Haloferax marinisediminis: one gene and its partner. The protein of the gene in region 1 binds, or shares a complex with, the protein of each later gene. Links are inferred from orthologs where the notes say so. Each region holds a gene or a part of one and is shown on either strand. Other genes may lie near its edges. The genes, in order: rpl7ae and GJR98_RS00430.

The links.
Region 2: rpl7ae (region 1) and GJR98_RS00430 share a complex: the UniProt entries of both Methanocaldococcus jannaschii proteins name them as parts of the 50S ribosomal subunit. The link is inferred for Haloferax marinisediminis from one-to-one orthologs.

What each region holds. Positions count from the first base shown.
Region 1 is NZ_WKJP01000001.1:1,631,508-1,642,460, forward strand. The notes cover bases 3,312-6,246. They hold rpl7ae (50S ribosomal protein L7Ae), read left to right. Parts: upstream 3,312-4,565; coding sequence 4,566-4,928; downstream 4,929-6,246. Other genes in these bases: tmcA (tRNA(Met) cytidine acetyltransferase TmcA), read right to left, coding at 3,312-4,229; GJR98_RS08500 (30S ribosomal protein S28e), read left to right, coding at 4,935-5,159; GJR98_RS08505 (50S ribosomal protein L24e), read left to right, coding at 5,162-5,365; ndk (nucleoside-diphosphate kinase), read left to right, coding at 5,366-5,830; GJR98_RS08515 (hypothetical protein), read left to right, coding at 6,058-6,246. Also shown: GJR98_RS08475 (FAD-dependent monooxygenase), read left to right, coding at 1-392; GJR98_RS08480 (hypothetical protein), read left to right, coding at 397-837; GJR98_RS08485 (GNAT family N-acetyltransferase), read left to right, coding at 975-1,709; GJR98_RS17475 (hypothetical protein), read right to left, coding at 1,720-1,884; more of tmcA, read right to left, coding at 1,944-3,311; more of GJR98_RS08515, read left to right, coding at 6,247-6,612; GJR98_RS08520 (class I SAM-dependent methyltransferase), read left to right, coding at 6,693-7,505; GJR98_RS08525 (cupredoxin domain-containing protein), read right to left, coding at 7,545-8,549; GJR98_RS08530 (methionine synthase), read right to left, coding at 8,738-9,811; GJR98_RS08535 (5-methyltetrahydropteroyltriglutamate--homocysteine methyltransferase), read right to left, coding at 9,808-10,815; GJR98_RS08540 (HemK2/MTQ2 family protein methyltransferase), read right to left, coding at 10,875-10,953. UniProt on the Methanocaldococcus jannaschii protein: Multifunctional RNA-binding protein that recognizes the K-turn motif in ribosomal RNA, the RNA component of RNase P, box H/ACA, box C/D and box C'/D' sRNAs.
Region 2 is NZ_WKJP01000001.1:77,474-88,314, forward strand. What follows is about bases 3,036-5,858. They hold GJR98_RS00430 (50S ribosomal protein L37ae), read left to right. Parts: upstream 3,036-4,223; coding sequence 4,224-4,493; downstream 4,494-5,858. Other genes in these bases: GJR98_RS00420 (DUF2103 domain-containing protein), read left to right, coding at 3,036-3,085; GJR98_RS00425 (NAD-dependent epimerase/dehydratase family protein), read right to left, coding at 3,118-4,122; GJR98_RS00435 (DNA-directed RNA polymerase subunit P), read left to right, coding at 4,527-4,661; GJR98_RS00440 (KEOPS complex subunit Pcc1), read left to right, coding at 4,663-4,932; GJR98_RS00445 (prefoldin subunit beta), read left to right, coding at 4,976-5,350. Also shown: peptidyl-tRNA hydrolase Pth2, read left to right, coding at 1-64; tRNA pseudouridine(13) synthase TruD, read left to right, coding at 64-1,410; GJR98_RS00415 (hypothetical protein), read right to left, coding at 1,450-2,232; more of GJR98_RS00420, read left to right, coding at 2,360-3,035; more of GJR98_RS00455, read right to left, coding at 5,859-6,550; GJR98_RS17885 (HVO_0649 family zinc finger protein), read left to right, coding at 6,764-6,970; GJR98_RS00465 (DUF2070 family protein), read right to left, coding at 7,048-8,961; GJR98_RS00470 (GMP synthase subunit A), read right to left, coding at 9,079-9,630; GJR98_RS00475 (DUF7097 family protein), read right to left, coding at 9,721-10,245; GJR98_RS00480 (DUF192 domain-containing protein), read left to right, coding at 10,342-10,689. UniProt on the Methanocaldococcus jannaschii protein: Binds to the 23S rRNA.

The DNA of each region.
Region 1 (10,953 bases):
CGGACACGCAGACGCCGTACGTCACGCTCCCGACAGTCATCGCAGAGGAACTCGGGACACCGGTCCGCGAGCAGAGTTCGGTCACGCCGCCGAGTCTCGAAGAGCGCATCGGGAACCTGACCTACGACACCGACATCGGGACGCCACACATCACACTCCTCGACAACTCCTACGAGGCGAGTGGTGCCGCCGTGGCGGCCTGCCCGGTCTCCGCAGTCGACTTCGGTGGTGGCTGTTACCGCGAAGAACTCGTGCGGACGAACGGCTCCGAAGAGCGCGTCGTCAGCCTCGACACACAGCCCTGTGTCGAGTGTGGGACGTGTGCCGTCGTCGCCGACACCGAGTGGAGACACCCACGCGGCGACAAGGGTGTCGAGTTCAAGTGGGGATGAACACGTGACCGGGGACACTGCACAGTCAGGGTGGTCGGACGATACCGACCGCGTCGCTGAGAGCGAACGCGACCCAGAACACGTGCGGTTCGGAGAGCGCGTTCGGGAACTCGCGTCCGAGGCCCAACAGGCCCGCGAGCGCTTCGACCCCCCAGACGAATCGGCGGCAGACGAGCGAGCACTGGCGTGCGCCCGCGACGGTGTCGGCCCGGCCGTCTCGCTGTACATCGAAGCACGAACCGGTGGGCGAATGGTCGAGTTCACCCGCGAGGAGTTCCGACTCCTCCAGCGAGCGCTCAACGACTGGTTGGCGATGTACGCTCGGTGTTACGGCGTCGACCTCGACGCCGACTTCACCGTTCGAGAAGCGGCGGAAGTCCTTCTCAGAACTCACAACGTCGTCGACACGGCCCAACTGTTGACCTGCGTCCCCGCTCGGTACTGAGCGTTCGTCGTCTCAGTACCGAGCAGTCTCTCGATTATTGGCCCAGAATACCCCGCAGAGCGCCTAGCTAGACGAACGAGACGTTCTGGCAATTCATCACGAACAACTATTATTAACCATGCCTGTGATTGTGTACCATGGAAGTTACTGACAGTCTTAACTTCGGCCACAAAGACCGCAAGGACATCTACGAGTACATCGAGAGCCACGGGACCGTCAGAGAAGACGAGGTACGGCGAGCGCTCAACTTCGAACCCGCGGCCCTCGGTGCACACCTGACGATTCTGCGACGAGACGGCTACATCCGAAAAGTCGGAAAACACGTCGAAGTCGCGTACGCGCCCGAAAAAGAACAGACGGTCGAACTGGACGGGCTCGACGTGACGATTCGGATGGCCCAGAACGTCGACTTAGAGAGCCTCGTCGAGGCGATTCACGAAGTCGCCGACGAAGGCCGTTACATCGAAGCCGAGACTGTCGCGGACGTACTCGACCACGAAGAAGTCGTCCTCCGGCACAACGACGTCAGTTCCCGGATGGTGTTCGTCGCAACCGTCGACGAGAAACTGGCGGGGTGGGTCCACCTCGACCTGCCCGAAGCCGAGAAACTGAGTCACACCGCCGTCCTCACCGTCGGCACACGACCCGAGTACCGCGGCCACGGAATCGGGAGTCGCCTCCTCGAACAGGGTGTCGAGTGGGCGCGCGACCACGGGTTCGAGAAACTGTACAACAGCGTCCCGGCGACGAACGAGGGCGCCATCGAGTTCCTCGAAGCCCACGGGTGGGAGACCGAGGCGGTCCGTGAAGGCCACTACAAGATAGACGGTGAGTACGTCGACGAAGTGATGATGGCCGTCACGCTTCGGTGAGTCTCCGACACTACGACCAGTATTTTTCTGCGCCGTCGAGGGGTTCAGCGACGACGCCGTCTTGTTGAACGAGCGCTCTCGCGTGTGCCGTACAGACGTCTCTGTCAGCATCCCACGGAATGTAGAGTCTGACCGCGGCGACGCCGTCGCATCCGGATTCGCTACACTCGGCCATACCCGTCCATCGTCGTGGACGACTATCGATGTACCGCCCGCGTGGTGACGCGAGTACGATTACAGATACCTCTCGCGCTCGTCGTGCGCGACGTCTCCGCCGTACTCGTCGACGAGCGGTTCGTACGCGTCGCCGAGGGCACGCATACACTGCGCAGTCGAGTGGAAGCCGAGTTCGTCGGCCACAGAAGACCACCGCTGAGTCTGGAGTACCTTCCTGACGAGCAGGCGCTCTTCGCGGTCGGTGAGTGACGCGCGTTCGGGGGAAATCAGGTGCGCGAGTGCGAGGCGGCGGAACGCGCCCGGTGCCGTCGTGTAGAGACCCGGCCCGTAGGATGCACCGACGACGACGCGCCACTCGTAGTCCGAAAGCGACGGGTCGTCGTCGATGTCGACAGACGCGAGTGCGGCCCGCGCGACGTCCGGGTCGAGGTCGGAGAGCGCGTCTCCGAGGACGTCGCCGATGCGCTGGACGAACCACTCGGCGTGTCGGTCGTGGAGGGCGTGGCCCGCTGTCGAGAGCGGGAGCAACATGAGCGCGGAGTACTCACCGCTCGTGTCGTTTCGAGTCGTCGAGAGGTGGACGGTCCCGTAGTCGTTCTCGCGCCAGAACGAGAGGAGTTCGGGCGTCGCGCCGAATCCGACCCCGAGGTAATCGGCGTCGTCCTCGAACTCGTCGCGAATCGCCGAGAGCAAGCGCGACCCGAGTCCCGACGACCTGACGGCGTGGTGGGTTGCGATTCGCATCACGCGATAGCCGACTGGAATCCCGGCGTCTTCGTCGCGGAGTTGACTCGTGAACACGTCGGGGAGCATGTTCCCACGGATTCGGCCGCCGTCGTACATGTGGCGACGCGTCTCTGCATCGAGGTTACCCTCGCGTGCGAGCAAGGCGACAGAGACGACTCGGCCCTCGTAGGTGAGCGCCCTGAGCGTCAGGTTGGGCGCGTCGAGGAGACGAGCCAAGTCGTCAGGCTCGGTTCGGTAGTGGGCGAGGACGAGCAGTCCGAACGCCTCTCGAAGGAGGTGTTCGTCGGCGAGCAAATCGTCCGGTGTGAGCGTCTGATACTCGACAGACGCCGGGGTCGCGTCCGCAATCAACTGCGCGACGGGCGGGCGAGCGTCGAGCAACAGGGCTCTGAACGTCCACGATTCGACGGGGTCGCCGGCAGCGTAGCGAATCGGGTCGTCGAGTCGAACGTCGGTGACGGTGTGTGAGGACTCGTCCAGTCTATCCCGGAACCTGACGGCGAACCCGCGCCCTGCTCCCTCGTACCCGCGAACGGTCGTACAGAAGGCGACCGAGGGGGCATCGAGAAACGACGTGAGGAGACGAACCGGGAGGGCGGCGGCTTCGTCGACGACGACGGCGTCGGCAGTGGTCGCCGCCGCACCTGCTTCGGTTGGGGCAACGTATCGGATACGTCCGCCACGCGACGACGACAGGTCGAACTCGTCCGCACTTCCCGACTGGAAGTCGCCGAGTTCTCTGAGGAGTCGTTCGGCCCGGACGAACACTTCGGCGGCGTTGCGTCTCCCCGGTGCCGTGACGACTACGTCGCGTCCCTCAGCAGCGAGACTTCCGGCGGCGAGGCCTGCCGCGCTCGATTTCCCCCGTCCTCGGTCTGCTTCGACGACGACGGCGGTCTCCGGTTCGGCGAGTGCTTCGAGTTCGGCGAGTGCGTCGGCTTGGTCGGCAGTGAGACAGTCTTCGTATGCGCGACGCGGGAACCGCCGGTCACTTGGGACCGACGGAAGCGCCGTGTCGAACGAGATTCCCTGTCTGTACGCACCGTCGCGTTCGACGGTCCCGGTGTCGAGGTTCACGAGCGCGATACCGGGGTGGTCACGCAGCGTCGAGACGAGTCGGCCGCGGAAGCGACCGGTCACGTCGTCGGTGGTAAACGGTGGGACGGCGAGGCGTTCGTCGAACGAGTCGCGGCGAGTGACCCACTCGTCGGGGGGTGGGGTGAGGAGGACGAGGAGGCCGCCGCCGTCGACGGCACCGGCGACGCGCCCGAGCGTGTTCGCGGAGAAGTCCTCGTGGGCGTCGAGGACGACGATGGTTCGTGTCGTCCCGAGGAGTTTCGACGCCTGTCGTGGCTCGACGCGGTCGAAACGGAATCCCTCGCGAGTCGTGACGAACGTCACCTCGTCTTCTGGGACGTCTGCACCGCGAACCACGTCGAAGGCGGCGTCGATGCCGGCGTCTCGGTCGCCCGAAAAGACGAGAAGTCGGCGCTGGTCGGTGTCCATCGCCTCGTCGCGGCGGGCGGACGCGAGCGACTCCACGTCGAGTGTGCCGGCGGTGTCGTCGTCGCGAGCGTCGTCGCCGGGGGTGGTCATACCTCTCGTTTTCCCGCGAGCATATTCACTTCCTTCGGTCGGGGCGCACTGCCAGTGGTCGTCTGCTCACGGGCGAGTCTCGTAGGTGTTCAAATTCCTCCATTTTTTGGAGACATTCTCGGTGGCGAGATGCCCGAATCTCGGGGTATGCGGACTCATCGCACGCCGGTACGATTTTGAAAGCGCTTTTATGGGGTCCGAAGTAAGGAAAGGTTACAGCCTGTCCGGGGTTGATGAACCTCCTCGCCGTAGGGAATATGCCCACCCATCGCGACCGACCGACGGGTGACGCCGGCGAGGGAGTCGAGCCCGCGAGCAGGATTTAGGTGAACAACAATGGCAGTCTACGTAGATTTCGACGTACCGGCCGACCTCGCTGACAGCGCCGTCGCGGCGCTCGAGGTCGCCCGAGATACTGGTATCGTGAAGAAAGGAACCAACGAAACGACCAAGTCCATCGAGCGCGGCAACGCTCAGCTCGTCCTCATCGCGGAGGACGTCTCCCCCGAGGAGATCGTCATGCACCTCCCCGAACTCGCAGACGAGAAGGGCATCCCGTTCATCTTCGTCGAGACGCAGGACGACATCGGCCACGCCGCCGGTCTCGAAGTCGGCAGTGCCGCTGCCGCCATCGTCGACGCTGGCGAAGCGGCCGACGATGTCGAGGACATCGCGACTAAGGTCGAGGACCTTCGATAACCGACCATGAGCGCGGACGAACAAGCCAGCGACTCGACGCCCGCGGAAGTCATCGAAGTCGTTGGAAAGACTGGGATGCACGGCGAGGCCATGCAGGTCAAATGCCGCATCCGTGAGGGCTCCAACAAGGGCCGTATCATCACGCGAAACGTGCTGGGTCCCGTCCGCGAGGGCGACATCCTTCAGCTCCGCGAGACCCAGCGTGACGCCGACTCCATCGGAGGTCAGTAATCATGGTCGAGAAGCGAACGTGTGACTACAGTGGTGAAGAAATCGAGCCCGGAACGGGCACGATGTACGTCAAGGTCGACGGAACCATCCTCCACTTCAAGAACTCGAAGGCCGAGAAGAACTACTTCCTCGGTCGCGAGGCTCGTGACCTCGAGTGGACGGAAGCCGGTCGACGCGCACGCGGTCGCGCGGAGGAGGACAACTAAATGTCCGACGCCGAGCGTACCTTCGTGATGGTCAAGCCGGACGGTGTCCAGCGCGGTCTCATCGGCGACATCGTCTCCCGCTTCGAAGAGCGTGGTCTGAAGATGGTCGGTGGCAAGTTCATGCAGATTTCGGAAGAACTCGCCCACGACCACTACGGTGAGCACGAAGGCAAGCCGTTCTTCGAGGGTCTCGTGGACTTCATCACGTCCGGACCCGTCTTCGCGATGGTCTGGGAAGGTCAGGACGCGACGCGGCAGGTCCGCCAGATGATGGGCGAGACCGACCCCGCCGAGTCCGCCCCCGGTACCATCCGCGGCGACTACGGTCTCGACCTCGGTCGGAACGTCATCCACGGCTCCGACCACGAGGACGAGGGCGCAAACGAGCGCGAAATCGACCTGTTCTTCGACGAAGACGAACTGGTCGACTACGAGCGCATCGACGAGACCTGGCTCTACGAGTAAGTCTCGTCTCGATTTTCCACTTTCTCACTCGAGAGGAGCGACGGCCATCTCGGCCCACGTCCTCTCGTCCGCGCTCTCTCCGAGACGAACACCCGGTCGTCGTCTCGGGATGAGTCGTGGTACCACCGACCCTTCGACACGCGAGCTGGTTAGATACCGTCTACAGGTCCTGACCGTCAGGTCTGGCGCAAATAACCGCTTTGCTCGTCGCCAGCGAAGTGGAGGGCATGGTGGAATTGGAACTCGTCCTCATCACACTGCTGGTGATGTTCTTCGTGGGCGCAATTGCGATGCTCGGGGTGACGGCGGCCGCCGCGTGGGTGACTGCACGACTCGCAACGAACGCGTTAGCTCTGGCTCGACCGGTGGTACTCGGTCCAACCGACATCCGCGACGTCGAACTCAAAGTCGCCGGACTACGTGCGCTCGACCACGTCGACGCCGGCGTCGTCACTGCTGTCGTTCCAGAGCGAAGACGAGGGACGCGCGGACTCGACCGATTTTCGTTGACCGACGGTGTCCGATTCGACCTCGCGCTCGCGACGCCCGACGACAGAACCGCACGACTCTGGGTACCGTTTCCGACCAAGCTGACTGGTGAGTCCCGACTCGAACGTGTCGCCGAGGCGTGCGGTGTCTTCCCGGACGAAATCTCGGATGCAGTGGGAACGGAACTGCCACTCGTCCGGGATGCAGATGGACGATGGCACGTCGGTGAAGCACGACCCCGTGACTACCACAGTAACGTGGACGAGCGAGCGTACGAACCCGACTGGGCCTGACGAGTCCCGTACACCGACGTACCGTATCCTGATACAGTCGAGGTGACAAAGCACTTATTCCACTCTCCCGGGAGCGACGTATGGACGATTTTCGCTCGACCAACCGCGACCACTGGGACGAGTTGGCCGACCTCCATCCATCGACACCACTCTACGATGTGGATGGATTCTTGGACGGAGAGTCGAGCCTCATGGACCTCGAACGCGACGAACTCGGGTCAGTCGAAGGGAAGTCGCTCCTCCACCTCCAGTGCCACTTCGGCATGGACACGCTCTCGTGGGCACGAGAAGGCGCGACAGTCACCGGAATCGATTTCTCTCCGAAGGCAATCGAGATGGCTCGCGAACTCCGCGACGAGGCCGGAATCGACGCCGGCCAGGCCCGCTTTGTCGAGAGCGACGTCTACGAACTCCCAGAGAATCTCGACGGTGAGTTCGACATCGTGTTCACCTCCTACGGTGCGATTACGTGGCTCTCAGATATCGGCCGGTGGGCTGAAATCATCGACCACTTCCTCACGCCCGGTGGGACGTTCTACATCGCCGAAGTCCACCCCGTCGTCGGGGCGGTCAGCGAGACGAATGGCGAGTTCGCAAAGTTCGAGTATCCGTACTTCTCCGACGAGGTCCACCGATTCGAGAGCGACGAAGGCTACGCCAGCGATGACAAAATCGAGCACGGAACGACCTTCTATTGGGCACACACGACGGGCGATATCCTGAACGCGCTCATCACTGCTGGCCTCGATATCGAGTTCGTCCACGAGTTCCCGAAGATTTGCTACGAGCGCTTCCCGAATCTCGTCGAAGGCGACGATGGGTGGTGGCGCTTCCCCACCGGGAAGCCAGACATTCCGATGACGCTGTCTATTCGGGCGACGAAGCGGGACTAACAGCTCAAAAAAGAACGGACGGTCGAACCGCGAGCGATTTCAGGCACCTCCACGGTATTCTTCGACGACAGTCTCCCACGAGACACGTCCCTCGCTAACGATGTTCTCGGGGGTGAGTGCTTCCGTCTCGAAGACTGCTGCCTCACTTGGGAGGTTCGGGTCGAGTCCTTGGAGGAATAACGGCAAGACGTTCATCTCTTCTGGCGGTCTGCCGGTCTCTTCTATCGAGAGTTCGGGGACGTCACCATCGGTCACGACCACACGCGACACCATGCCGAATATCTGGTGTGGGGGACAGTAGAAGTCGTACACGCCCGGCGTTTCGAACTTGTACAGCCAGTACCCACCGACGGGCACGAGTGGCGACGAAATCGGTCCGACGCCCTCCGGGACACGGTTCTGCCGTCCGTGTCGCTCGTGGTACGCTGAAACGCCGTGGTCCGGCGTCTCTGCGCTGTAGATGACCACATCGCCCGGTTCGACTGTGAGTCCAGTCGGTTCGTAGTGGAACGCTGTGCTCTCGGCGAGGAGTGTTGCGAGTTCTTCGACCGTCAGTGTCACATCTCCCTCCGGGGTCGGCGCAGTTACTTCGGCGGTCGGGTCGCTCAGTTCGCCGGCCTCGACGACGCCGTCTGCGGCAGCGGCGTTGATTTCAGCAATCGTGTCCTCGTCGAGGACACCCGGTGCTGTGAAGGCGAACAACTCCTCCGGGAGGTCGATGTGTAGTTCGACCTCGTGTGCCGGTCTGACGGGTTGTTTGAACGCCTCGAAGCAGTCTTCCCCTGATTCTCCCGAACACGGGTTTGGTTCCGCCGATGCGTACCCGAATATCGGGTCTAACTCGTTCGGTTCTGGCCCACCACCACTGTTACCGTTGTCCGGTGTCGAATCGTCTTCTCCGTTCTCGTCACTCTGTGCGACGGCAGTTCCCATCGCCATCCCGAGAAACGCCGATGCCCCAGCGGCGCGCAGGAGACTCCGACGTGCTATCGGGAGCCACTGTTGCTCGTCGCTCGGTTCACCCGCTGCTGGTGTGATTGTCACATTCTACCACCATATGAAATGACAACGTGTTCAAATATAAACTCGCGTAACGTTCAATGTTGTTGATAATCAGACGGTATTGAAAAGCGTGGAATACTGGTGGTACGATTCGCGAGAACGGCTATCACGCAGACGTATTCGACCGAAAAGAGAAGAAAAGAGAGTGACCAGCGTCGAGCGACTATCGCTCAGTCGGCGGACTGGACGGGTTCTGCGAGGTCGATTTCGCCCGCGTCGAGTTCGGCTTCGACTTCACGGGCGGCTTTGACCATGTTCTCCATCTTCTGGTAGGCCACCTTGCGGGGCAGGAGTTTCACACCACAGTCCGGCGAGATGGTGAGTTTCTCCGGTGGGACGACCTTCAGACCCTGCTTGATGTTCTCTTTGATCTCCTCGACCGTCTCGACTTCCGCGTCGTGAACGTCGACGACACCGAGCGCGAGGTCGGGTTCGAACTCGGGGTCGGTGAACACGTCGATTTGGTCGTAGCCACCGTTGCAGAGCTCCACGTCGAACTCGTCGATGGGGAAGTCGTTGAGTTCGGGGTAGATGCGCGAGTAGTCACCGTAACAGACGTGCAGGCCGATGCGAACCTCGTCCGGGACGCCCGAGACGATGCGTTCGAGACACTCGCCGACGATGGCGTGGTCGTCGGGCGTCGTCGCCAGTGCGGGTTCGTCGATTTGGATGTACGTCGCGCCTGCGTTGACGAGCTGCTCGATTTCCTCGTTGACGAGGTCGGCGAGGGCGTAGGCGAGTTCTGCCTCGCTGTCGTAGTGTTCGTTGAACGACCAGCTGGCGAGGGTGTACGGACCCGTGATGGGTACCTTGACGGGCTTGGAAGCGACGTCGCGGGTGAACTCGAACTCGTCGACGAGCCACGGTTCGTCGTACTCGACCTCTCCGACGACGGAGGGCTTGTCGAAGTAGTTGTGGCCCCAGACCTTCACTGGGCCGTTGAACTCGTAGCCCGGGATGCGGTGGGCGAAGTACTCGACCATCTCTTCACGGCGCATCTCGCCGTCGACGACGGTGTCGAGACCAGCGCGCTCGTGTTCGTTCGTGATGACGCGACAGGCGTCGTCGTGGGCCTCGTGGAGGTGCTCTTCGGTGAACTTGGAGTCGGGGTCCTCGGCGAGGTCGTTCGCGCGGTTGAGCCACTTCGGCTTCGGGTACGACCCGACGACGGTCGTGAGCAGGAAGTGTTCGTTCTCGTGGTTCTCGGGGCGGAACTGCTCGCGGTTCTCGGCGTCACGGCTCATGCTTCCACCTCCAGTTCGTCTTCGGTCGCAGCAGCGAGTGCAGCGAGTTTCTCCGTCGCGCGGTTCTCCGGCAGGTAGAACAGTTCGGTGTTAGAGGTCACGTACGCAGTGTCGAACGTCTTGTTCTGGACGCGGTCGAGCGTCCACTCGACGCGCTCGCGGACCGTCGCAGGGTCTTCGACCAGCGTGTTCTGGCCGTCGACGAGGCCGAGCGCGATGTCGTCTTTCGTGCCGTACTCGTTGATGTTGTAGAACGTCTGGTCGCGGTCACCGGCGACGAAGTCGAAGCCGATTGCGTCCACGTCGGCGTCCATCAGGTGCGCGTAGACTTTCTCTTCGAGCGACCCCCAGTAGGTGTGGACGACGACGTTGGCGTCCGTAGCGTCGGCGACTGCCGAGATGGCTTCGGGAACCTGCGCGTCGATGTCTTCGGCCGGCGGCGACTCGACGAGCGAGGGTTCGAGGAGGAACAGCGTCTCGTGTTCCGGGAAGGCGTCGACTTCGCCGGCGAGGAACTCACTGACTGCATCGAGGAACTCCGCCTCGTCTCCGTAGTACTCGTCGGTCGAGAGGTCAGCCAGCGAGTACGGACCGGGGAGAACGGCCTGCAGCGACTCGTCGCCGAGGAGGTCGGCCGTCTTGTCGAGTTCGGCCGCGACGTCACCGGAGAAGGTGAGTTCGCCGCGGACCTGCGGGTCGCGGTAGAAGTTGTTGTTGTCGTAGTAGCGGACGATACCGCCGGTCTCGACGTTCTCGTGGACCGTCAGCGGGTGCGCGAGCATGTCGTCCCAGCGGAGTTGGCCTTCGACGACGTGGTCGAGGCCGGCGTCGACTTGCTCAGAGACGACTTCCTCGCGGGCGCGGTCGTACGCGCTCACGATATCCGAGCCTTCGTTGCCGGAGATGAGGTCGTGTTTCTGGTGTCCTTTGAGGTCGGAGAGCGTCTGCTTCGCCCAATCCGGGAGGGGATACAGCCCCGGTGTTGTCGAGACGAGTTCGGTCATCACCCGTCGCTAAGAAATGACGCCGTATAATATTTCCTGTATGGACAAATGCGTGTGAGTTATTTTAGTGCGAGAACCGTGAGCGTCTCGTAGGGGTACGACTCCTGAACGACGACTTCGTGACCGAAGCCGTTCTCT
Region 2 (10,841 bases), 1.6 Mb from region 1 along the record:
CGCCATCGGCCCTGGTGACGACGACGAAATCGACCGCGTGACGGGCGACCTCTCGCTGTACTGATGCGCGAAGCACACGCACTCGAACGCGCCGTCGGCATCGACTACTACGTGAGCGACGCAGACGGCATCGGTGGGACGCTCCGAGTCGCACCCGAAGACTTCCGCGTCCGCGAACTCGAACTCGACTCGCTCAACATCCGGCCACTGGATGCACACACCGGCGACTTCCCCAACCTCGTTCTCCGCGTCACCCTCCGTGGGTGGGACACCAACGACTTCGCCGGACGCCTCTCGGACGAACTCGGTGTGAGCAGAGAACGCGTCTCCTGGGCCGGAACGAAGGACAAACACGCGGTGACGACACAGCTGTTCACCGTCCACGGAGGAGAAGCCGAGTCTGTGCCGGAGATTCCCAACGCCGACATCGAACTCGTCGGCCGACTCGGCCGCACCCTCGACTTCGGTGACCTCGCTGGCAACGGGTTCCGAATCCGCGTCCGCGACCCCGACCACCCGGAGAACGCGGCGGCGATTACCGAGGCGCTCCGCGACTTCGGTGGCCGCGACGACATGGTCGGCGTCCCCAACTTCTTCGGTCACCAGCGTTTCGGGAGCATCCGACCGGTCACGCACAAAATCGGCTTGCACGTCGTCCGCGGTGAGTGGCGCGAGGCCGTCCTCGCGTACTGTGGGAGTCCAAGCGAAGACGAACCCGAAGAGACCCAGGAGGGCCGCGCCATCGTGGACGAAGAAGCAGCGTCTGCGGACCCGGACTGGCACCGTGCGCTCGACGCGATACCGGGCTACCTCGGGTACGAACGTGGGATGCTCCACCGCCTCGCCGAAGACGGCGCAGAGACCGACGACGACTGGCGCAACGCGCTCGAATCGGTCCCCTCGAACCTCCAGCGACTGTTCGTCAACGCCGCCCAGTCGTACGTCTTCAACCGAATCCTGTCGGAGCGACTCGCCCGCGGCCTCCCATTCGACGAACCCGTCGAGGGCGACGTCGTCTGCTTCGCCGACCGAGACGCTCCCGAGGGCCTCGAACTCCCCGACGTGAGTCGCCTCCAGTCGGCGACCGGCCGGCGTGTCGACGTGATGGGCCGCCACATCGAACGTGGTCGAGCCTTCATCACCGCACCACTCGTCGGAACAGAGACGGAACTCGCCGACGGAGAACAGGGAGAAATCGAACGAGAAGTCCTCGACGAGTTGAACCTCGAACCGAGCGACTTCGACCTCCCCGGAAACTTCCGCTCGACCGGGACGCGGCGAGCGATTCTCGTCCGAACCGACCTCACCATCGACGAAGACGAGTTCGCCGTCGATTTCGCACTGCCACACGGGTCGTACGCGACGGCCGTGATGCGCGAGTATCTGAAAGCCGGGCCGCTGGACCTCTAAGAACCACAGCGGACGCGGTCAGTCGTCGGTTCTCGTTTCTTATTCTGCTGCGCCAGATGCCTCTGTCGCGCGCGTCGTCGCGTAGCCAATCGCGGCGAACGGAAGCGACAGCAGTGTCGCGACGAGCGCGAATCCGACGGCGAGCGCGACGGTCCAGAGTTGGAACCCGGAGGCTTCGGCCGCAGGCGGGAAGTAGAACCACACCGGAACTGCGAAGGCGAGCGCCGAGACGGCCGCACCGAGTTGGTGTTGGCCGCGCGCGCTCGCCACACCGAGTGCGTAGCCAACGGCGAGGGGGAGGGCGAGCGTGGACGTGCGGGCGACTGATGGACCGACGGCAGCGAAGGCGATACCCGCACCGAGTGCGATAGGGGCCATCGCGTACAACGACCCTGTGACGACACCTTCGGTGTTCGAACGCCCGGCGAAGACCGCGCCCGCAGCAGCGAGGAAGACGACGCCCGTGCCGACGACGACCACGGGCCTGTCACGGGCGAAGACGGCGACGAGCGGAATCCCAGCGGAGGCGACCAACGCGAACACGAGTTCTGCCGTCGTGCGGGTGTCTGCGGGGTCTCGGTGCACGAAGAACGCACTGAACGTGCCGGCGGCAAGCCACGCGAAGAATGCGAAGAGAACCGTCGAGATGGGTGCCGCCCGGCGAAGGTAGGATGCGATGGCGACGCCAGTCTCGATGGCTGACCGACCCAGTTGCGTGGCGAGTCGGACAGTCGTCTCCGGGTCGAGTGCGAGGGCGACCAACCCGACGAGACCGGCGAGAGCGAGTGGAGACAAAGACGCCAGAAGGGCACGACGACGCATACCTCGGTGTCACGGACCCGGCACCAATAGTTTTCGCCACCGAGGCGGTGTCGCCCGAACAGAGCGCGGTCCGCTTCCAACTTTCGACATAAACGCCCTTTTGTACGCGCACGCCCGAACCGACAGTATGCATTGCCGGCGGTGTGGAAATCCGTTAGACAAACCGGGAGACTACTGTCTGACCTGCAACACCGCCAACTGTGACGCCGTCGTCGCCGTCTTCGAATCCGACCGCGCGACGCTGACGTTCCTCGACGAAGACGAGGTCGTCGGCGAGACGGCTGTCACGACGATTCCCGAGACGGACGACGACACCAAAATCATCCAACTCCGGAACTTCGCAGGCCTCGTCGCCGACGAGATTCGGCGAAAGCGTCCGGAGACAGTGTACGCCGCTGGCGAACGCGACCCCTTGCGCGAGACGCGCGCGCAGCTTCATTACGAGTTCTACCGCGTCACCGACACGGACCCAGTAGAGTCAGTCATCGCCCGGCACGGCGAACGGGCGCTCGAAGTCGTCGACATCCCACCAGCAGAGAAACTCGGTGGGAGTCACACGACGCTCATCGGCGGACGAAAGGGACGGCGAGCGATTGGCGTCGTCGCCGGGCACCCACACGTCAAGAAAGTCATTCCAGGACCCATCGACGCCAGCGGCACCGGGTCGCGGACGGGACTCCGGGCCAAGGTCACGCGCGCCGACAACAACGGGAACGTCAGACTCCTCTTACGCGACGGGTCGAGCGTCCAAGAGAACCGCATCGTCACGACGGCGATGAACTACGAGACGGGTGAGCGTGTGCGCGACGACCTCAACGAAGCACTCCGCGAAGAAGAGTTACAAGACGAGTGAGCCACCGACTGGTGGGTCGCTTCCGTTGACGCTTATTGATGGGTCGCTTCAGACGGTCGGTCTGTGTCTGTGGACAGGCGAATCGGTTGTGTCGCAATCGCTTCGTCGCGGTACCACGCGACAGTCTCTTCGATAGCCGTTTCGAGCGGTGTCGCCGTCACCGCGTCACCGAAGGTGTCTCTGAACTTCTTGTCGGAGACGACGTAGGGGGCTTCGAACGAGTGTCGCTGTTCGAGGAGCTCGCTGAGGGGCGAACTCACGTACCCACCGAGGGTGAGCGGCACACCGGACACGGCGAGGATGCGCGGGAATCCGGGGTCGATGCCGACGGCGTCGTAGACGAGATAGACGAACCGCCGCGTCGAGACGGTCTCTGGATTCGGAACGTGCCACGCCTCACCGAGTGCCTCGTCACGCTCGCCGAGGAGAACCAACGCCCGTGCGAAATCCGGGACGTAGGTGTACGTGTGGGGGAGCTTCGGATTTCCGAAGACTCTCGCTCGCTTCCCTTCGACGGCCTCGCCGAACACCTGCTCACCAACGGCTGATTCTCGAACACGCGGGCCGAAGAAGTCGCTGGCGCGGCCAATCGTGGCCTCGATACGTCCCTCGTCGTGCGCATCGAGCACCATCCGGGCGCATTTAGCGCGGGTTCGTCCCTTCGGTCCGGTCGCCGCGTACGGGAGGTCCTCGGTGATTCGGGCGTCGACGTCGCCGTACATGTACAGATTCTCGGCGACGACCAGTCGCGCACCAGTGGCTTCGACACCCTCGACGATACCGCGCGTCAGGTCGGGGAAGAGTTCGGGCCACAGGTGGTACGGTGGTTGCGCGCAGTGGTAGACCACGTCGGCGTCTTCGAACGCCGCTTTTGCGAGGGCTGGGTCGGTCACGTCGATACGTCGATGCTCGGCCCCCTCGGGGAGTCTTCCAGAGAGATGTCGCGCCACCACCGCGACGTCGTCGCCGCGCTCTCGGAGGTGTTCTGTCACAGCCAATCCGACGGGACCCGCCCCGACCACGACGTGTTTTGTCATACCACTCAGTACGCAAAGGAGCGAGAAAGCCGTGTCTAGGCCGGCACACTCCGGCACGACTCGTAGGGTTTATCCATACTGCTGAGGTAGTTGGCGGTACTATGGCCGACAAGAAGGCACGATCCGTCGGAAGTGCCGGGCGCTTTGGGGCTCGGTACGGCCGCGTCGCCCGCCGCCGCGTCAAGGAAATCGAAGCAGAGATGCGAAGCGCAAAAGTCGACGGCGACGACGTCACCCGCGTCGGAACCGGCATCTGGAAGAACGAGAAGACTGGCGAGGTCTTCACTGGCGGTACCTACCGTCCCCAGACCCCGGCCGGCAAGCAGGTTCGACGCTCCATCCGCGCCGCACTGACTGGCGAGTCGGAATAACACCGAGCTAGCCTCGATTCCTCACATCTCACAATGAGCTACAAGTGTTCCCGGTGCAAGCGCGACGTCGAACTGGACGAGTTCGGTGGCGTTCGCTGCCCCTACTGTGGGCACCGCGTCCTGCTGAAGGAGCGGACCCCCAACGTGAAAGAAGTCAACGTCGAGTAACGTGCGCTCAGCGCACAGCGCTTCTCTCGAGTTCGACTACCCCGACGAGCGGCGCGCCCGTATCGTCGAACAGAGCGTCGCGGTCGAAGTCGGCGAGATCGACGACGCCCGGTCGCGCGCCCGCGTCCACCGCGAGGGCCGAACTGTCGTCGTCACCGTCGACGCAGGAGACATCGTCGCGCTCCGCGCCGGCGTAAACACGTGGATTCGCCTCGTCGAGACCGCAGAAGCCGTCTCAGCCGGAAGCGAGAGCCGTTCACAATCTGCGTAGGAGACCGCGGGTGTTTTAGGGCCGGCGTCCCGTCCGTTCGGGTATGCAGGGAAGTCTGCCGCCAGAAGCCCAAGAGAAGCTCGAAGAACTGCAGAACCTTCAGGAGACCGCCCAGAACGTCTCCGAGCAGAAGCAGTCTTCCGAAACGGCGCTCAACGAAGCCCAGACGGCACTCGAAACGCTCGAGGACGTCGACGCTGACTCGAAGATGTACCGCGAAGTCGGCGAACTCCTCATCGAGACCGACTACGAGACCGCTCAGGAAGACCTCGAAGAGAAGGTCGAGAGCCTCGAAGTCCGCGTCGAGCAGCTGACGAAGCAGGAGTCGCGCGTCCAAGAGAAGTTCGAGAGTCTGCAGGAAGAACTCCAGCAGATGCTGCAGGGCGGTGCCGGCCCGATGGGCCCCGGCGGCGCATAAATGCCAGAGCCAACGGACGAAGAAGTGGTCGAGACCGCCGCAGAGGCGGCCGAAGGCCTCATCTTCGCCCGGTTCAAGCAGTCGCGCGTCAAGGACTTTGACGTCACTGTGACGTTCGAAGACGGTGTGCTCGACGTCGACGTGTACATCAACGCACCCGACGACGCCGAGAACGCCGACGCAGTCGCCGACGAGGCGGCCCGAACGGCGCAGGAAGCCGTGGACGAACTGTTCGCGGCCGCTGACGAAGAGTAAGGGTCATTTTCGCGGGAACCCCCCGCACACTTTCCACACCGCGAGCGACGCGTCTGTATCGTCCGATGGAGAGACGAGCGTGTTCGTCCGTCAGTTCGCCTGAATCGGTCGAATCGACCGATAGAACGCCGTCGAGTACGTCGCGAAGAATGCGCCGAGGACGCTACTGACGACGACCAGGAGAACCACGAGTCCAACCGTCGCGCCGAGTCCGACCGATGGAAGACCGAACAGTTCTGGGGCCGTTACGGGAGCGGCACCGACGTCAGCGACTCCGGTCGACTGAGCCGGAAACACGGGACCAGTGAGCAGCGAGAACAACGCGCCGAAGACACCGAGGACAGCACCACCGACAGTGACGACGACGGTGTACCCGAGTACAGACACGAGGTTGTGCCGGACACACCACACGCTCCGTTTGATGGCGTCGATGGCTCCCAAATCGTCGATGACGATCGCGTGGCCGAAGAACTGTGAGACGAACAGGACGGCAAAGTAGACGAAGAAGATAGCCAGGCCAATCACAGCGATGGTTGCCAAGAGGGCGAGGCCCGGTTGCGACCCGTTCGCCAACAGAATCACGCCGCCGAACCCGACCACAAAGACGCTCACGAACCCTAACACGAAGTACAAGACGAGGAGTCCGAAGTACACGGCCAGTATCGACACGTAGTGGGCTTTCCCCTCACTCATGAACGTCTCGACGGTCGTTCGGCCACTCGTCGCCTCGTTGGCCATGCCGATGACGCCGCCGATGAAGAACGGTATGACGAATAGCAGAACTCCGCTAAACACGAGCGAGATGAGACTCCCGAGGAGTGGACTGATAGCCTGTGCGAGTAATCCGGGGAGTTGAAAGAGACTGATTGCTGCGGTCACCGCGAACAACACTGGGTTTCGCCGAAGCGACTCACCTGCTGTTCCGAGGGCTTGGAGGGCGGCCATAGTCACGAGATAGTGACAATCAATAAAGAATTACTGGTTGACACGAAGTGCGTAATCGGTCGAGTACACACTTGACATCCATAGCCAACACCGGGGTGGACCACGACGGAAAAGGTGTAATGGCGAGTTCAGTTTCTGATTCCGCAGAATAACGTGGTAGTAACTGTACAATCGCCCGGTACTATTATCAAGGAATGTGGTGTATGTTACCTCATGTCAGTTAGACGTACCCCGAGAGGGACGACTGCGTTGGACCGACTCCGAGAACACTACACCGACGTAGACCGGCTGTGTTCGAAGTGTGGACACGTGGATACAGAGGGTTCGTGGTCGGCGAAGACGACTGGTTCGACGGTCTTCTACAGACATATCTGTCCGAGTTGCGGTGCCATCGAGACGAGAACGCTCTCGTTGAAGTAGTGCGACGAGGCCACTCCTCTCGTCGCGTGACGCTGTCCGGTGAGTGACGACGCCGCGACGAAAAATGTGAGGCCGAATTAGGCCAAGAAGAACACGAGCAAACTGACGGCCATCGACGCGAGGATGACCGCGAGTGCCAACGCACCGCCCATCGAGACGACTGCGTTCGCGTGGCTTGCGAGCGTCTCGGTCCGGTCGTTCCCGAAGATGGTCACCTCGGCGCGTTGGGTCGCCATCCCACCGGTGACGGGTTCGCGGTCCGAGCGCGCCTGTTCGACGAGGTCTTCGATAGTCGCGAGCAGTTCGTCGTGGTCGATCGCCGCACCGACCTGATTTTCGGCTTCGACGGTGTTGACGATGTGCGTGTCCGTCGTCATCACCTCGGCGACGTCTGCCAGTGCATCAGGACCGGTCGTCAGCGTGTCCACGATGTGGTCGCGGAGACCGGGTTCCATGTTGTTGCCGTCGATGAGGACATATGCCGTCACCTGGTCGTTCACGTCCGTCACGGCGACGCGGATCCCGAGTGGACCGATTCCTTCGCGCGGTACCCAGTTGGTTTCGTCCCACGCGGTGCCGAGTGTGAGTGTGCCGCGAGACGTATCTGAGAGTTCATCGCCTGCGAGACCCGCCGCCGTTATCATGTCGAACGAGCGCTTGCTCCCGGGCGTGACGTGACCGAGGTCTGCGCCTTGCAGGCCGTTGTTACAGTTGTGGGCGTCCACCAAGAGGACGTTTTCCAGCCCCGTCGTTCGGGCCTCGGCGGCCGCCGAGAGGCCGACAGCGTACTCAACGTCGTCTGCGAACAGGGGTGCGTACGTCGAGACGAGGACGGCGTCGTCGCCGAATCCCTGTCCGAGCATCTTCGCATCGCCAGACTCGACGCGGACACTCTCCGTCGCCTCGTCGGTGTATTCGATTGTCTCGTAGGCGGCGTCGGCGGCGTCGAGGACCACGTCGACTTCGCGTTCGGTCACGAGGTTGAAGTCGTGGCCGGCAGTCGCGTGAGGCGGGAACGCGAGTCCTTCGGCACGGCGAGCGACTCGCTCGGGGAAGTTTCCGCCGCCGATTTCACCCATCGGACCGGGGTGAATCATCGGGAGGACGAAGCGGGCCTTCTCGGTTCCGTCGTTTCTCTGGAAGGAGAGGACGGTCACGGGGACGATTGCCTCCTGACCGAGTTGCTCGAAGAAGTCTTCGAGTTCGCGCGTTCCCTCTGCGACGTGACCGATGAACCCTCGGATGAAGTCGAGAACGGACACGCCGAGACTCCGGCGCCACGGTCGGTCGACGACGCGGAGGAAGGTGTAGACACCCAGCGAGTAGATGACGCAGGTAATCGCGAGGAGTTGGAAGTGACTGAGCGCGATTGCCGAGAGTTCGGGTGGTGCCCGGTCGGGGCGGGCGAGATACGGCAACAGATACGCGTCGAGGATGGGGCCACCCACTTCGAAGAACCGAAGCGTTCCGCTGTAGATGAACAGCAAGGCCGCGGACGTGAGCGTCTGGATGCTCGCCGGAACCGCTGCAATCGGAAGCGACGACCGGGACACAGCCATGATGATGAGCAGACGGAACGCGAACACTGACGCGAGGGCGACGACGAGGGCGTCGAAGACGAATCGCTGGCCGAGTCCGGTGAACACCGAGATGATGGCCGCGATGGTGACGAAGGTCACGATGATGACTTCGCCCGCCAGTGCGAGGAGCGACGAGCGGTTGTGGGTCAGTTTTCCGCCGACGAATCGGTCGACGCCGGTGGTTCCGAACGCCGCGACGACAGTCGGAATGCCGATGAAGAAGATACCCTCCCAGGCGTCTCTGCCGAGGAAGAAGATGCCTCGCCACGAGCCTGCGAGGTCGCCGGAGTCGAACGCCGCGATACCGGCCATCGCGGCGACGAGCAAGGCGAACCCGAGACTCGTATACCAGTTGGGCGCGCGGAAGATGAACCGCGACAACCCAGCGAGGTCGCTCTGCGTGGAGGTCATTTTCCGAACAGACTGATTCGAGTGGGGTAAATCCCTCGTATTATTCCGACCGGAAAAGGCTGAGAGATAGATGAGGGTCGAGCAGGCCTGCGATTTGTCGGCCCGACGCGACCGAGTTTATTGTTCGCAGATGGCGATGAAGTTCTCGAAGACTTCCTCACCCTCGTCGGTGTGAGCCACTTCGGGGTGCCACTGGACGCCGTAGAGGTTTCGCTCGGTGTTGCTCATCGCTTCGATGGTACACACGTCGCTCGTGGCAGTGTGCGTGAACCCTTCGGGAACTTCCTTCACTTCGTCGGCGTGGCTTGCCCAGACGCGCGTCTCGGGGGCGAGCGAGCCGATGAGTGGGTCGTCTTCGTCGAGAACGTCGACGTCGACGTCGGCGTAGCCACCGTAGTCGCCAGAGCCAACGCGGCCGCCGAGTTCTTCGGCCAGAATCTGCATGCCGAGACAGATGCCGAGAACCGGAACGTCGAGGTCGAGGTAGTCAGCACAGCGGCCGATGCGGTCCATGTCCGGGCCGCCGGAGAGGACGATGCCGTCTGCGTCGATGTCTGCAGGGTCCGTGTCGTTGTCGATGAGGTCGGTGTCGACGCCGAGGTCACGGAGTGCGCGCTGTTCGAGATGAGTGAACTGCCCGTGGTTGTCGATGACGACGATGCGGGTCATGTCCCGCATTGGACTAGCGTGCCTAAAAGTGGTTCGAAGGACGTCCGAGATGCGCGTATCCGTGCATCACATTGGCATATTTGTCGAGCATCACTCGTCGGTGGCGCGTTCCCGTGCCGACTGAAATCCCATTTCTTCGAGCTCCTTCGTCCGTCGCGCTTCACGTGCAGCGATGGCCTCCGGGTCGGGAGCGGCGTCGTCGTCGATACGGGCGAACGACTTGTGGACTTTCGTGTGGCACCATCGACACAGTGCCACGGTTATCTCGTGTGATGGGTCCGGTCCGTCACGACTACCGTACGAGAGGTGGTGTTCTTCGAGGAGCGGACGGGCAGTCGAGTCGTGTGCCATACGGACCTCTTCGATGCCACAGCGGGTACACTCGCGGCCATTCGTCGTCGAGGCGTAGTGCGGACAGTCACGAAAGTCACAGTCTTCGGCGGCGGCGACACACTCGTAGTCGACGCGTGCACGCTCGCGGGCGAACGCCGGGTCGCGGTCGGCGTACTCGCGGGCGAGGCGGCACTTCCCGTCGCTGGTGAGGTGGTCGCACCGCCCAGCGTGGTCGTAGGGGTCGTCGACACCTACGGGCGTGCCTGTCGGCGTCTGCTCCATGCTGCGGGGTCAGGCCGGCGTGTGTGTAAACGTTGCTCTCGTGGAGACCGTCTTCTTGGCGGTGGATTCATCTTTCACTCTGTCGAATATACATCTGTGAGGCTCGTACACCGACAGAACGGCGACCAGACGACGCTCGCTTCGAACGTCGAAACCGCCGATTCGTTCCTCTCGAAGGCCCGCGGCCTAATGTTCCGTGGGTCGGTCCCCGACGACTATGCCCTCGTCTTCCGATTCGACGACGCCGACCACCACAGTCTCCACATGGTGTTCGTTCCGTTCGACATCGACGCACTGTGGCTCATCGGCGACGAAGTCAAACAGAAAAAGCGCCTGTCTGCGTGGACAGGTATCGGACTCGGGATGGCAGACACCATCATCGAACTCCCCGCAGGCGCCGCCGAGGACGTCAATCCAGGCGACCTCGTCCAACTATCCGAGTGAGACGGGCGCGTCGGCAGCGTGAGACAGCCGTGTCGTCACCGAGTGACGTAGCGTTAGCGCCAAGGAGACACCAATTTCTGTCAGAACCATCTCTTTTATACACTCTTCGACATATGTGTTCAATTACTATGTCGGGAGATACCACACCGACG